One region of the Streptomyces liliiviolaceus genome, then DNA from elsewhere that is predicted to be linked to it. Evidence: riboswitches for the same ligand, from Rfam matches in the RefSeq annotation. Region 1 holds a riboswitch; the other holds the start of a gene.
The links. Region 1 has a riboswitch for cobalamin ahead of J8N05_RS25575 (energy-coupling factor ABC transporter permease). Riboswitches for the same ligand answer to the same signal wherever they lie in the genome.

Region 1 (7,679 bases):
CTCGGGTCTGTGGATTCTTATGTCCGCCTCGGTGGATCGCATGGTCGATCGCCCCCCCATTCCCCCTGGACGCGACGCCCGCGCCCCGACACCTCTTCGACCGGCACCCCTGACAGGCTCTGGCGTCCGCGAGGCTCAAACGTCGCGAAACAGTACGCAGCCTGTCAAGGGTGTCGGTCGTAACGAAAGGGGTGCGAGTCGGGTGCACCGGTTGGTCAGTCCGTAAAGTCACCTTGAAGGTTGAATTCGAGACATGGCTTCGCATGGGTGGTCAGGTGTCTCTCGCACACCTCGCCGCCTGCGCCTTTGCGGCCCGCGGAAGTGTGTCAGAGGCCATGGAACTGCGGGGACGGTCCTGACAACTTCGGGATCATGGCCTGATGATGCGAGTAGCATCCGGCCCCAGCACCACACGATGACGAGGAAAGGTAACTGCCATGTCCGAAGTCGAATCGGCCGCCACGGAGCTCAAGACCCAGTACGCCTCCCAGGTGTCTGCGGATCTCGAACGCAACACCAAGGAGCAGGAACGTATCGGCGCCGAAGTGGAGGCGCTCCAAGAGCAGTTGAGTGCCCTGCAGCACGACCAGACCCTGCTCGCCGAGCTGCAGCGGGCGTTGGGTGGCGACCAGTCCGCCGCGAACGCCAAGGGCGCCTCCGTGCCCGCGCCTTCGGTGCCGCGCCAGGCCACGGCCACGGCGAGCGGACGCAAGAAGGCCACCACCGCGAAGCCGGCCGCCAAGCCGGCCGCCAAGCCGGCGGCCACGAAGGCCACCACCAAGCCGGCCCCGAAGTCGGCCGTGTCGAAGGCACCTGCCCCGAAGCCCGCCGCCGCGAAGCCCGCGGCTGCGAAGTCCGCGGCTGCGAAGTCCACCGCCTCGAAGGCCACCGCTTCGAAGACCGGAGCCAAGTCCGCCGCGGCCGAGCCGGGTGCCGCGAAGCCCACGCTCGTCGAGCTGATCCGTGAACATCTCGGCCGGCAGTCCGAGCCGCGCTCGTCCGCCGAGGTCGCCACGGCGCTGGCGGAGGCCCACCCCGAGCGCGAGATCAAGCCCAAGGTCGTACGCACCACGGTGGAGGGGCTCGTCGCCAAGGGCCAGGTCCAGCGCAGCAAGCAGGGGTCGTCCGTCTTCTACACGACGTCCAAGGCCGCTCCGGCCGACACCGCCACGGAGAAGGCCGCCGCCCCGGCCACCACTGCCTGACCACGGCTCGGCACCCGCCCGGCCGACGGGGCGCGGTGACCCCGCCGGCCAGTGGCTGCCGGTCGACGACCGTCGGGCCGTGACTGCTGGTCAGACGGTGGCGCAGGTGCTGCCGTTGAGGGTGAACGCGCTCGGGGCGGTGTTGGTGGTGCCCTTGTTGGCGGTGAAGCCGACGGTGACCGAGCCGCTCGCGGGGATGGTGGCGGTGTACGAGGCGTTGGCGACACTCACCGTCGCGCCGCTCTGGGTCGGGGTGCCACCCCACATGTTGGAGACCGTCTGGCCGTTGGCGAAGGCGAAGACCAGCTTCCAGCCGCTGATCGCGGCGGTGCCCGTGTTGCGGATGGTGATCTCGCCCTGGAAGCCGCCCGGCCACTCGTTGCTGACGCGGTAGCCGACGGAGCAGCTCGTGCCGGGTGTGCTGCCGCCGTCGGCGGTGGTGACGGTCACCGTGGCCGAGCGGGGCGAGCGGTTCCCCGCCGCGTCCCGCGCGTAGACGGCGAAGGTGTACGCCGTGTTGGCGGTGAGCCCGGTCACCGTGGCGGTGTTGGTGGTGGCCGCGGCGACCGTGGTCTCGCTGCTTCCGCTGACCCGCACGATGTCGTAGGCGGTGACGCCCACGTTGTCGGTGGCGGCGGTCCAGGTGAGGGTCACCGAGGTGGCCGCCACGGCGGAGGCACCCGGGGTGCCCGGCGCGGTCGGTGCCTGGGTGTCACCCGGGGTGCCGCCGCCGTAGATCGTGGCCTCCTTGGAGGTCTGGGCGATGCCGTTGGCGCCGTTGAAGATGCGCTGGCCCCAGGAGCTGAGCTGTGCGGGGTCGAAGCCGATCGTGAGGTCCAGGATCGGATCGGTGTTGCCGCTCCAGGACCAGGCGAGGTAGCCGAGGCGCAACTGCTGCGCCGTGGCCATCATGGTGTCCTCGTCCGGGTCGCCGTACTGGTCGGCCGGACCGCCGAACTCTCCGATGAGGATGGGGAGTCCGGCGGTGACGAACGCGTTCAGGTAGTCGGTGATCTCCGCCGCGGTGTCGAAGACGCTGTACATGTGGATCGAGAAGATGAGGTTGCCGGTGGTGTCGGCGTCGTAGACGGCCTGGGCGTTGGCCCGCATGACTCCTTGCCAGTCCTGGCCCCAGTTGGGCGCGTCCACCATGATGGTGTGCTCGAACCCGGCGGCGCGCAGCTTCTTCACGGCGGCGATCGTGGGATCGGTCCAGCCCGCGGGGTTGGTGTTGCCCCAGGGCTCGTTGCCGATGTTGACGATGACGTAGTTCTCCTGGCCGGTGAGCACGCTCTTGAGGCCGATCCAGTAGTCGGCCGCGTGGTCGAGCGTGCCGGCCGCGGCGTCCTCGCCGTAGCCGGTGGTGTCGTGCACCTCCAGTACGCAGATCAGCCGGTTGGCCTTGCACTGGGCGATGACGGCGGCCACGTCCTCGGGGCTGTTCTTGCTCCAGCGGTGTCCGTCGGAGAGGACGACGCGGACGGAGTTGGCTCCGAGCGCCTTTATGTCGGCCAGTGACTGCGTCTCGCCCGGGTACCAGGTGTGGGCGTGGTTGACGCCGCGCATGACGAAATCGTTGCCGTTGCCTTCGAGCAGGCGGCCGTCGTCGATATGGAGGCCGGTCGCGAGGGCGCCCGGGGACGCGCCGGGCGGGTCTCCGGGCAACTGGGCGTGTGCGGCGGTCGGTACGAGCGCGCCGAGAACGACGAGCCCGAGCAGGGCGGCCAGCCCGGCGAGGAACGCGCTGACGAGGTTCTTCCGTGTCGTGCTTCTTGTTCTTCTCACTGCGACTCCAGGGAGTGAGCGCCAAGAAACTTGGATCGAGGGAAAGTGGGAGCGCTCCCATAGAGTCACCTTGCCAGGAGCACGTCAAGACTTGGCGCACGCTCAGCCGCGTAACGGATGTGCCGGAGGGGGCCTGCGGGAGGCCCCGGATGCCCCCTCCGTGTCGCGTCAGGCCCCGGCGGCTGCGGGGGCTCCTGTGTCGAAGGGCACGGACGTGTGCTGATGGACGATCAGCCAGCGGTCGCCCGTCAGCCGGTAGCCGGTGGTCACCCGTGCCGTGGTGTCCAGGGCCTGACCGCCAGCCAGTGTGGCACGCATCCGGACGAGCGCGTGGCTGAAGGCGATGCTCTCGTCGACCCGCACGCGGAATTCGAGCACCTCGCGCTCCACCGGCCCGGACAGCGTCGAGAACCACACCTCCTCGGCCTTGCGGAGCGCCTCGACCCCGCGCTGCTCAAGGCCGCTCACCGGGTGGAACACCTCCACGTCCGGTGCGTAACAGGCCATCGCCCGGTCGAAGTCCCGCTGCCGCCCGGCGGCCGTCAGTTCCGCGTCGAGCCGGCGGATCTCCCCCTCGGCGTCCTCGTCGTCCCAGAACGCGCGCACCTCCATGGCCCCGACGGTCGCCATCGGATGCTTCGCGGCGGCCTCCACGGCCTCCTCCAGGCCGGCGCACTCAAGGATGTCGTACCCGGCGACGTGCTCCTTCGTCTCCGCGAACGGCCCGTCGGTGCGCAGCACCTCACCGTCGCGCACGCGCACGGTCACCGCGTCGGCCGGGGAGCGCAGCCGGTGGCCGTGCAGCCGTACACCGCGGCGCACGCTCAGCTCCTCCACCCATGGTTCGACGGGTGTCATCCCCGAGGAGTCGGCGGTGTCGTCGCCACAGACCAGCAGCATGTACTTCATGGTTCCTCCCGGTGTTCCTGAGACCGTTTGCCTCCCCGACGAACCGGGGTGAGCCGAATCGACACCCCCGCAGCATCTCTTACGAACCGGCGCGCGCCGCGTGACCACTCTCACGCCCCCCGAGGGCCGCTTGTCACCACCCCTGTACGCGCACTACTGTCACGACGCCTTGGTGCTCGGGAAATCGGTGTGATGCCGGTGCGGCCCTCGCCACTGTGATCGGGAAGTCCGGCTCCGGCCCTCACGGGCAGCCACTGGGTCCTCGGACCCGGGAAGGCGGAGCACGGGTGGTGTTACCCGTAAGCCAGGAGACCGGCCAAGGCACGTCAACCATCCACGAGGTGCTGGAGAGGGTCTGCTGAGCCATGCACATAGCCGAGGGTTTCCTTCCTCCGGCGCACGCGGTCGCCTGGGGCGTCGCGTCGGCGCCGTTCGTCGTCCACGGAGTCCGGTCGCTCACCCGTGAGGTCAGAGCACATCCCGAGAGCACGCTCCTCATCGGCGCGTCGGGGGCCTTCACCTTCGTTCTCTCCGCACTGAAACTGCCGTCGGTGACCGGCAGTTGTTCGCATCCCACCGGCACCGGCCTCGGCGCCATCCTGTTCCGGCCGCCGATCATGGCGGTCCTGGGCACCATCACCCTGCTCTTCCAGGCGCTGCTGCTCGCGCACGGCGGACTGACCACGCTGGGCGCCAACGTCTTCTCGATGGCGATCGTCGGCCCGTGGGCCGGCTACGCGGTGTACCGGCTGCTGCGGCGGTTCGACGTGCCGCTGATGGTCGCGGTGTTCTTCGCCGCGTTCGTCGCCGACCTGTCCACCTACTGCGTCACCAGCGTGCAGCTGGCGCTCGCGTTCCCCGACCCGAGCAGTGGGTTCCTGGGCGCGCTCGGCAAGTTCGGCTCGATCTTCGCCGTCACCCAGGTCCCGCTCGCGGTGAGCGAGGGCCTGCTCACGGTGCTCGTGATGCGGCTGCTGGTGCAGTCGAGCAAGGGCGAACTGACCCGGCTCGGTGTGTTCCTGGCCGGCAGGCGGTCCCCTTCCGGCAGGTCCGCAACGAACGGGACGCCCGAGACTCCCAAAACGAACGACACGAACGACACGAACGAGACGGTGGCCCGATGAGCCGTAACGCGAAGATCAACGCCCTGCTGCTGTTCGTGGTGGCCGCGCTCGCCGTCCTGCCGCTGGCCTTCGGCATGGGCGACCACAAGGAGGAGCCGTTCACCGGCGCCGACTCGGAGGCGGAGACCGCTATCACCGAGATCGAGCCGGACTACGAGCCGTGGTTCTCACCCCTGTACGAGCCGCCGTCCGGCGAGATCGAGTCGGCGCTGTTCGCCCTCCAGGCCGCCCTCGGCGCGGGCGTCCTCGCCTACTACTTCGGCCTGCGCCGGGGCAGGCGCCAGGGCGAACTGCGGGCCCTGGCACAGCGGGAGGACGGCCAGGCACCGGCGGCGGAGGCACCGGTCGGTGCCGGTGGGTCAGCGGCCGGAGAGAACCGACCGACCGAACGGGCCTGAACCTTCGTGCTGCCGATCGACGCGGCGGCGCACAGCAGTCGCTGGCGCCGCCGCCATCCCGTGGACAAGGCCGTGCTCGGTCTCGGCCTGACCGTACTGGCGATCTCCCTCCCGCCCTGGCCGGGCGCGGCCCTGGTCCTGGTGACCGCCCTGACCGTGCTGCTGGGCCCGGCCGCGGTACCCGGCCGACGGCTCTGGCGCGCCTACCGGGTGCCGCTGGGCTTCTGCGTGACCGGTGCGCTGCCGCTGCTGCTCCAGGTCGGCGGCCCGGACGGGTTCGTGACGCTGGCCGAGGGCGGTCCGGTGCGCGCCGGGGAACTCCTGCTGCGTACCTCGGCCGCCTCCCTCGGCGTGCTCCTGTTCGCGTTCACCACTCCCCTGTCCGACCTGCTGCCGCGGCTGGTCAACGCCGGGGTGCCCGCACCGGTCGTCGACGTGGCCCTGGTGACGTACCGGATGAGCTTCCTGCTGCTCGACTCGGTGCGCCGGATCAGGGAGGCGCAGGCCGCCCGGCTCGGACACACCACCCGGGCCGCCACCTGGCGTTCGCTGGCCGGGCTCGGCGCCACCGCCTTCGTGCGGGCCTTCGACCGGGCGACCCGGCTGCAGGCCGGACTGGCGGGCCGCGGTTACGACGGCACCCTGCGCGTCCTGGTACCGGAGGCCCGGATCTCCGCGCGCTTCACCCTCGCCAGTGTCGCGCTGCTCGCGGCGGTGGCCGCACTCACCTTCGTACTGGAAAGGCCGCTGCGATGAGCGAGCCCGTGCTGGTCGCCCTGCGGGGCGCGTCCTACGCGTACGAGGACGGCCCGACCGTGCTCAGCGGCCTCGACTTCGAGGTGCGCGCGGGGCGGGCGCTCGCCCTGCTCGGCCGCAACGGCAGTGGCAAGACCACCCTGATGCGGCTGCTCAGCGGCGGACTGCGCCCGCACAGCGGGCAGTTGACCGTGGAGGACCGGCCGGTCCGGTACGACCGCAAGGGCCTGACCCTGCTGCGCACGACCGTCCAGCTGGTGGTCCAGGACCCGGACGACCAGTTGTTCGCCGCGTCCGTCTTCCAGGACGTGTCGTTCGGTCCGCTGAACCTCGGCCTGCCCGACACCGAGGTACGGGCCCGGGTGGACGAGGCGCTCGCCGCGCTGGACATCTCGGCCCTGGCCGAACGCCCCACCCATCTGCTCTCCTACGGGCAGCGCAAGCGGACCGCGATCGCGGGCGCCGTGGCGATGCGGCCGCGGGTCCTGATCCTCGACGAACCGACCGCGGGGCTGGACCCGGACGGCCAGGAGCGGCTGATCGCGACCCTGGACGGGCTGCGTGAGAGCGGCACGACCGTGGTGATGGCGACGCACGACGTGGACCTCGCCCTGCGCTGGGCCGACGACGCGGCCCTGCTCACCCCGTCCGGAGCGGTCACCGGCCCCGCGGACGCGACCCTGGCCCGTACGGACCTCCTGGAGCAGGCGGGACTGCGACTGCCCTGGGGGATCGCCGTGGCCGAACTGCTGCGCGCGCAGGGCCTGTTGACCTCTCCGGACACCGGCCCGCGCACCGCGGAGGAACTGGCCGCGATGGCCTCACGGCGTTCCGCTCCCCCGGTGCCGGCCGACAACTGACCGCCGTCAGTCCGCGGGGGTCACCCTGGTCACCTTCCCGCGGGCGTCGGCCTGCAGATAGCCGCTCCTGTTGTACTCGTCGGAGAGGTAGACAAGCATCTCTGCGCCCCGGTCGAACAGGTCGTTCGGTGACTTGACCACGAGGTAGCGGGTGGTCGCGTCGTCGACGTTCAGCTTCTTCTCCGCCTCGGCGAGCAGCGCGGGGAGCCTGTCCCAGGCGAGGCCGTCCAGGGTCATCGGCTGGGCCCCGCCGGCCAGCTGCGCCTTGATCGGGGTCTCCTGGACGCCCCGGCCCACGTAGTAGGTGTACTGCTGGTAACCGGTCCGGCTGCCCTCGACCATCACCTGCGCGGAGACGTATTCGGGGTAGACCGTCAGGTTGCCGTACCGGTCGCGGCCCGTCTCCTTCTCCAGGGCCTTGACCGCGGTGCGGATGCCGTCCGGTGTCAGCAGGTTCGTGGGCGTCTTCCGTTCCGTCCGCCGGGGCGTGGGGCTCTTGTCGGCCGTTCCCGTCGAGGAGGTGTCGGCCGACGGATCCGCCGTCGCTCCGTTCGTGGAATCGCCCGAGGCCGACGATCCCGAGCCCTCCGAGTCGGGCAGCAGGGTCCAGGCCAGCACACCCACCAGCACCGTTCCGACGGC
Region 2 (7,679 bases), 1.9 Mb from region 1:
ATCCAGGTGTCCAGCCCATCACAGGTTTCCGTGGGCCCGCCGACGAAGTGCAGCAGCCGGCGTCCATCTGCCGAGAAGTCCAGCGTCGCCGTCCGGGCCGCGGTTCTGTCCGGGCTCCATGTCCACGCCAGCGGCTCCTCGGCAACGGCCCGCTCCCCCTCCCCCACCTCCCAGATCCGCACCGCCCCGTCCGGCCCCCCGGCCGCCACCTTCGTCCCGTCGTCGCTGACGGTCACCGCGTCCGCCAGGGGCGGCGCTCCGGGCAGCGGGGTGGAGCGGATGTCATGGCCGCCCAGGCCCGACACCACGTACACCCGGATGCCCCGCGGCCCGTTGTGCAGGACGGCCATGCGGTGGCCGTCGGCCGAGGTGGCGGTCGACCGGACGTCCCCCGCCGGGAAGAGCCGGTGCACGGACTCCAGTGCGGACAGCGGCAGTTCATGGCGCATCAGCGCGGCCCTGGTCTGCGCCGTGTCGCTCGTGCGGGCCGCCGCGAGGGCCAGCAGGGCCGCGTCGACCGGGCTGTCGGAGAGGGCGTCGGCCTGCTCGACGAGTTTCTGCGCGGCGCTGTCGCGCCTGTCCCGTTCCTGGTCCCGGTTCAGGTCCCAGGCCACGTAGCTCAGACCCGCCGCGAGCAGCGCCAGGCAGGCCACGAGGGCGACGCCCGTGCGGCCCCGGCGCACCGATCGGCGCCTGTCGAGCCGGCTCAGGCGGATGAACTCGACCTCTTCCGAGGAGAGTTCACCTGGGCGCAGCGCGGCCATCGGCCTCGCGGCGGACAACTCCCGGCCGCGCAGCAGCAGTTCGCTCTGGCGGCCGGCCGCGTCCCACTCCCGCAGCCGTGCGCCGAGTCTGTCGTGCCAGAGCAGGAAGGCCCGTGACTCGTCGAGCCAGGAGCGCAGGGTCGGCCACTGGCGGACCAGGGACTCGTGGGCGAGCGCCACCGTCTCCCGGCCCGAGCTGTCGCGGCCGATGACGAGTAGCCGGGTCCTGGCCAACGCCTGTGCGGCGGCGCGCAGTTCGGCGGGCAGTTGCTCGAACCCGCAGGCCACCCTGGTGAACTCCCTGCCCTTGGCCGGTCGGGCGAGGCGTTCGAAGAGCCGGCGGGCGGTCGCCTCGTCGGGCCCTTCGGGCTCTTTGCAGACCTGCGCCAGCTGGTGGTCGGCGTAGCGGGAGAGGGCCCCTTCCACTCCGCCGATCTCGCGGTACGCGGCGTGCGTGAGCCGCCCGTGCTCCTGCCGCTCCCAGAGTTCGGCCAGGGCGAACTCGACGAGTGGCAGAGCGCCCGGTTCGCTTCCCGCGTCGGCGACGACGAGTTCGGCGAGGCCCGGCTCGAACTCCACGCCGGGGATGCCGTCGACCGGTCTGCGGACGATCTCGTCCAGTTGGCCGGGGGTCAGCGGGCCCACCATCTGGACCGTGCCGCTCAGTTCCTGGGCCCGTCCTCCGGCGACGAGTTCCTCCATCGACGCGGAGCGCAGGGTGGCCAGCACGCGGAGGCTGCCGCCGCCCGGCCGGGTCGCCCGGGTCATCGGCAGCAGGGTGTCCAGGAGCGCCCGGGCCTCGTCGGGGCGCGTGCCCACGGTCTCCTCGAACTGGTCGAGGACGATGACATGCCCGGCCGTGCCCGCCTGTTCCAGAATGCGGGCGCCCTCCAGGACGGCTCTCTCCAGGACGGTTCTCTCCGTCGCACGGTCCTCGGGCACTTCCCACGCCGGGCCGTGACGGGACCCGGGCGCGGCGGGGAACTGCCGGTTCAGCGCCGCCGCGAGCGCCGTCACCGGGTACGTGTCCGGCTGCCCCACGAAGTCGGTGACCGTGTAGCCCGAGGCGCGCAGCAGAGGCAGCACACCGGCGCGTACCAGCGACGACTTGCCCACGCCCGAGGCCCCCACGACCGGTACGAAAGGGGTGGTGCGGACCGCCGCCGCGATGCGCTCGCTGTCGGCGTGCCGGGCGAAGAAGACCGGGGCGTCCTGCTCCCGGAACGGTTCGAGTCCTCGGAACGGGCTGGCCCTCAGCGAGGGGTCGAGGCCCAGCAGCAGCGCGGCGGGGATGAGGTACGCGGTCGTCGCGCCGGAGCCCCGGTCCGCGGCGACGGTCATGCCGACCACACCGCCCTGCTCGGTGTCCCACACCGGCGCCCCGCTGAACCCCTGCCCGATGGCGGGCCCGTGGAACGCCTCCCGGGCCTCCATGGACGTCCAGCCCCTGCCGACCGGCGCCCGGAGCCGCCCCTGCACCCAGACCCCGTGGTCGCCGGTGCGCCGCGGGAAGCCCAGGACGCGGAACGGGTGGTCCCACACGGCGGCGCCGCCCGCGAAACGGACCGGCGCGGTTCCGGGGACGGGCACCCCGCACCCCCCGCCGTCCCCGCCGTCCCTGCCATCCCTGCCGTCCCCGCCATGTCCTCCTTCCAGGGTCAGCAGCGCGATGTCACCGCCGCCGTCCTCGCCGACCGGCCGCCAGTGGACGACCCTCGCCCGCAGCGGCGGGGAGGCGGCCGGGGACAGCAGCGGGAAGTCGACCGTCACCGACGGTTCCGGAGGCAGCGGATCTGTCTCCTCCGTACCGAGGGTGCGGGCCACGACGTGCGCGCAGGTGCACAGCGTTCCCTCCGCGATCAGGAACCCGCTGCCGGTGACCTCACCGTCCTCGGTGCGGAACCGTGCGATACCCCGGGTCAGTCCGTCGTCGACATGCGCCACTGCTCGGCCCCTCCCCGTGCGCCGCGCGACTCAGGCTCATGTCTCGCATGTCACGGACAGTGATCGCAAGGGTGGGGGCGAGAGTCCCTTCCCCACGCGCGATTCCACGTCCGCGGCGACCGGTCCGCGGGGAGGGCCCGTCGGTGGATGTGGGTCTCAGCACACTCTCCCGTCGCAGGTCAACAGCAAGTTGACGGGTGTTCTCGGACCGTGGTGGACTGCCGAGGCCATGTACGTCGGCAGAAGAGGAAGCCGGTGCGAATCCGGCGCGGTCCCGCCACTGTTACCGGGGAATCGATCCCCCCGGGAGCCAGGAACTCTCGCCGTCGGTCTCGTCGAACCAGGGCGTGGACACCCTGAGTGAGGACATATCGCCATGCGCGCCCACCTGTTGTGGACCAGTGTGCCCGGGCCCGGCACCGGGCTCTCGCCCGATGCAGCGGCGGGCTGAACCGATGCGAGCCGATCGCGTCTTCGCGTACGGCGCCGCCGCCGGCCTCCTCGCCGACCTGCTGCTCGGCGATCCCCGCCGAGGGCATCCGGTCGCCGCGTTCGGGCGGGCCGCGGGAGCCGTCGAGCGGGCCCTGTGGCGCGACCACCGGGGATCGGGGGCGCTGCACACCGCCGTGTGCGCGGGCGGCGCCGTCTGTCTCGCCGTGGCCGCCGAGCGTTCCCTGCGTACCTCCGCCGTCGCCTCCGTCGCTCTGACCGCCGCCGCCACCTGGGCCGTCGTGGGCGGGACCTCGCTCGGCCGTGAGGCGCGGGCCGTCGGCGGGGCGCTGGCCGCCGGGGACATCGAGGTGGCCCGCGAGCGGCTGCCGCATCTGTGCGGGCGCGACCCGCAGGCGCTGGACGCCGACGGGATCGCCCGCGCGGTCGTCGAGTCGGTCGCCGAGAACACCTCCGACGCCGTCGTGGGCGCCCTGGTGTGGGGCGCGGTCGCGGGCGTACCGGGACTGGTCGGGTTCCGGGCCGTCAACACGCTGGACGCCATGGTCGGGCACAAGTCGGCCCGTCACCGGCGGTACGGCTGGGCCTCCGCCCGGCTCGACGACGTGGTGGGGTGGCCCGGGGCCCGGCTGACCGCCGCCCTCGCCGCCGTCGCCGGGGGGAATCCACGCGGGGCCGTCACCGCCTGGCGCGCCGACGCCGCCAGGCATCCGAGTCCCAACGCCGGGCCCGTGGAGGCCTCGTTCGCGGGGGCGCTCGGGGTACGGCTCGGCGGCACGCTCTCGTACGCGGGACGGGTCGAGCACCGGCCCGTGCTCAACGGTCCGGGGCGGGCCGTGGGGGTCGGGGACATCGAGCGGGCCGTCCGGCTCTCGCGCCGCGTGAGCGTGCTCGCGCTGGGCGCGAGTGTCGCCGGACGGCTGCTCGCCACGTCATGGGTGCCGAAGGCGAAAGGGCGTACGTCATGAGCGGGGGAACGGGCGGGAGGCCCGGCGGCGGACCGGGTGGCGGGCTGCTCGTCGCCGGTACGACCTCCGACGCGGGCAAGAGCGTCGTGACCGCCGGGATCTGCCGGTGGCTGGTGCGTCAGGGCGTGAAGGTCGCGCCGTTCAAGGCGCAGAACATGTCGCTGAACTCGTTCGTGACAAGGGAGGGCGCCGAGATCGGACGGGCGCAGGCCATGCAGGCGCAGGCCGCCCGCGTGGAGCCCTCCGTGCTCATGAACCCCGTCCTGCTCAAGCCGGGCAGCGACCGCAGCAGCCAGGTGGTCCTGATGGGCAAGCCCGTGGGCGAGTTGAGCGCCCGCGGCTATCACGGCGGACGCCAGGAGGCGCTGCTCGGGACCGTGCTGGACTGTCTGGCCGAGTTGCGGGGCACGTATGACGCGGTGATCTGTGAGGGGGCGGGCAGTCCCGCCGAGATCAATCTGCGGCGCACCGACATCGTGAACATGGGGATCGCGCGGGGCGCCCGGCTGCCCGTGCTCGTGGTGGGGGACATCGACCGCGGCGGGGTGTTCGCCTCGTTCTTCGGGACGGTGGCACTGCTGTCGCGCGAGGACCAGGAGCTGGTCGCCGGGTTCCTCGTCAACAAGTTCCGCGGGGACGTCTCGCTGCTGGAACCCGGCGTGGACATGCTGCGCGGGCTCACCGGGCGGCACACCTACGGCATCCTGCCCTTCCGGCACGGGCTCGGCATCGACGAGGAGGACGGGCTCAGAGTGTCCCTGCGGGGAGCGGTGCGCGAGTCCGAGGTCTCCTCCCCCGTCGGCGAGGACATCCTGCGGGTCGCCGTCTGCGCGATCCCCCTGATGTCCAACTTCACGGACCTGGACGCCCTCGCCGCCGAACCGGGCGTCGTCGTACGGTTCGTGGACCGCGCCGAGGAACTCGTCGACGCCGACCTGGTCGTCGTGCCCGGCACCCGCGGCACCGTCAAGGCCCTGGAGTGGCTGCGGCGGCGCGGCCTCGCGGACGCCCTGGTGCGCAGGGCCGCCGAAGGCCGCCCGGTGCTGGGCATCTGCGGCGGCTTCCAGCTCCTCGGCGAACACATCGAGGACGAGGTCGAGTCGAGGGCCGGTGCCGTCGACGGCCTCGGACTCCTCCCCGTACGCGTCCGGTTCGCGCGCGAGAAGACCCTGACCCGGCCCGTCGGCGAGGCGCTCGGCGAACCCGTCCAGGGGTACGAGATCCATCACGGGGTCGCCCAGGTCACCGGCGGGGAAGCCTTCCTGGACGGCTGTCGGGTCGGCGAGGTCTGGGGGACGCACTGGCACGGCTCACTGGAGTCGGACGGTTTCCGGCGTGCCTTCCTGCGCGAGGTGGCCGCCGCCGCGGGGCGCCGCTTCGTACCGGCCGCCGACACCTCGTTCGAGGGGCTGCGCGAGGAGCAGCTCGACCGGCTGGGCGATCTGATCGAGGAACACGCGGACACGGACGCGCTGTGGCGGCTCATCGAGTCCGGCGCACCGGCCGGACTGCCCTTCATTCCACCGGGAGCGCCCGTATGAGCGTGTGCGAAGGCCGCCTGGACCACGAAGTCCGTATGGGCTATTGGGAGGACGACAACCAGTGAGTACCCCGTTTCCGTTCACGGCCGTGGTCGGCCAGGACGACCTGCGCCTGGCACTGCTGCTGAACGCCGTCTCCCCCGCGGTGGGCGGTGTGCTCGTCCGCGGCGAGAAGGGCACCGCCAAGTCCACCGCCGTGCGCGCGCTTTCGGCGCTCATGCCGCAGGTCGACGTCGTCCCCGGCTGCCGTTTCTCCTGCGCGCCCGACGCCCCCGACCCGGCCTGCCCGGACGGCCCCCACGAGGTGGGGCCGGGTGTGCCGCGTCCCGCGCGGATGGTCGAACTGCCCGTCGGCGCCTCCGAGGACCGCCTCGTCGGCGCGCTCGACATCGAACGGGCTCTCGCGGAGGGCGTGAAGTCCTTCGAGCCCGGCCTGCTGGCCGACGCCCACCGCGGACTCCTGTACGTGGACGAGGTCAACCTCCTCCACGACCACCTGGTCGACCTGCTCCTCGACGCGGCGGCGATGGGTGCCTCGTACGTGGAGCGCGAGGGCGTCTCCGTACGGCATGCCGCGCGGTTCCTGCTCGTGGGGACCATGAACCCCGAAGAGGGCGAGCTGCGGCCGCAGTTGCTCGACCGGTTCGGGCTGACCGTCGAGGTCGCGGCCTCGCGCGAACCCGACCAGCGGGTGGAGGTCGTACGGCGGCGGCTCGCGTACGACGACGACCCGGAGGGGTTCGCGACGCGCTGGGCCGACGAGGAGTCCGACGTACGGGCGCGGATCGTGGCCGCGCGGGAGCTGCTGCCGTCGGTGCGGCTCGGCGACGGCGCGCTGCGGCAGATCGCGGCGACCTGCGCGGCGTTCGAGGTGGACGGCATGCGGGCCGACATCGTGATGGCCAGGACCGCCACCGCGCTGGCCGCCTGGGCGGGGCGGACCGACGTCCTCGCCGAGGACGTACGCCAGGCCGCGCTCCTCGCGCTGCCGCACCGGCGCCGGCGCAATCCGTTCGACGCGCCCGGTCTCGACGAGGACAAGCTCGACGAGACGCTGGAGGAGTTCGCGGGCGACGAGGACGGCCTGGGGGACTCCGATCCCGGCGACTCCGGCGATGGCGATGGCGATGAGGACCCGGATCCGGACGGTCCCGGTGGGGGTGGCGGCGGGCGGCCTCCGCAGGACGGGCCCGACGACGGCGGCGGTGACAGCGCCGATGGCGGCGACGGTTCCGGGGAGGTGCCCGCGCAGGGCGAGGCTCCCGCGAACGAGTCCGAGAGCGGCGGGGCGCCGTCCCCCGGCGCGGGCCAGCAGTCCCCCGTACGGGCCGCCGAGCCGTTCCGTACGAAGGTGCTGAGCGTGCCCGGGCTGGGCGAGGGGGCCGCCGGGCGGCGCTCGCGGGCCCGGACCGAGCACGGGCGCACCACCGGGGCGCGCCGGCCGCGCGGAGCGCTCACCGCACTGCACCTGGCCGCGACCGTGCAGGCCGCGGCGCCGCACCAGCGGGTACGCGGCCGGTCCGGGCCCGGTCTCGTCGTACGGCGGGACGATCTGCGGCAGGCCACCCGGGAGGGCCGCGAGGGCAACCTCGTGCTGTTCGTCGTGGACGCGTCCGGGTCGATGGCGGCCCGGCAGCGGATGAGCGCCGTGAAGGGGGCGGTCCTGTCCCTGCTCCTCGACGCCTACCAGCGGCGGGACAAGGTGGGGCTGGTGACCTTCCGCGGTTCCGCGGCCGAGGTGGCGCTGCCGCCCACGTCGTCGGTCGACGCGGCCGCGGCGCGGCTGGAGTCGCTGCCCACCGGCGGGCGTACGCCGCTCGCGGCCGGGCTGCTGCGGGCGTACGACGTGCTGCGGGTGGAGCGGTTGCGGGATCCGGCCCGGCGCGCGCTGGTCGTGCTGGTGACGGACGGGCGGGCGACCGGCGGGCCGGAACCGGTGGCGCTCGCCGGGCGGGCCGCCCGGCTGTTCGCCGCCGAGGGGATCGCGTCCGTCGTCGTCGACTGCGAGTCGG

Region 2: it holds a riboswitch for cobalamin, as region 1 does, so the genes downstream of both, J8N05_RS17485 (cobalamin biosynthesis protein) here and J8N05_RS25575 (energy-coupling factor ABC transporter permease) in region 1, are expected to answer to the same signal.

What each region holds. Positions count from the first base shown of each region.
Region 1 covers NZ_JAGPYQ010000001.1:5,863,796-5,871,474, forward strand. The annotation lists gene J8N05_RS25555 (GNAT family N-acetyltransferase) at 1-42, opposite strand, end outside; gene J8N05_RS25560 (hypothetical protein) at 438-1,205, shown strand; gene J8N05_RS25565 (cellulase family glycosylhydrolase) at 1,296-2,990, opposite strand; gene J8N05_RS25570 (nuclear transport factor 2 family protein) at 3,159-3,899, opposite strand; cobalamin riboswitch at 4,053-4,234, shown strand; gene J8N05_RS25575 (energy-coupling factor ABC transporter permease) at 4,265-5,023, shown strand; gene J8N05_RS25580 (energy-coupling factor ABC transporter substrate-binding protein) at 5,020-5,421, shown strand; gene cbiQ (cobalt ECF transporter T component CbiQ) at 5,428-6,177, shown strand; gene J8N05_RS25590 (energy-coupling factor ABC transporter ATP-binding protein) at 6,174-7,037, shown strand; gene J8N05_RS25595 (serine/threonine-protein kinase) at 7,044-7,679, opposite strand, start outside.
Region 2 covers NZ_JAGPYQ010000001.1:3,994,762-4,002,440, reverse strand. The annotation lists gene J8N05_RS17490 (serine protease) at 1-2,708, opposite strand, end outside; cobalamin riboswitch at 2,906-3,047, shown strand; gene J8N05_RS17485 (cobalamin biosynthesis protein) at 3,164-4,126, shown strand; gene J8N05_RS17480 (cobyric acid synthase) at 4,123-5,667, shown strand; gene J8N05_RS17475 (putative cobaltochelatase) at 5,729-7,679, shown strand, end outside.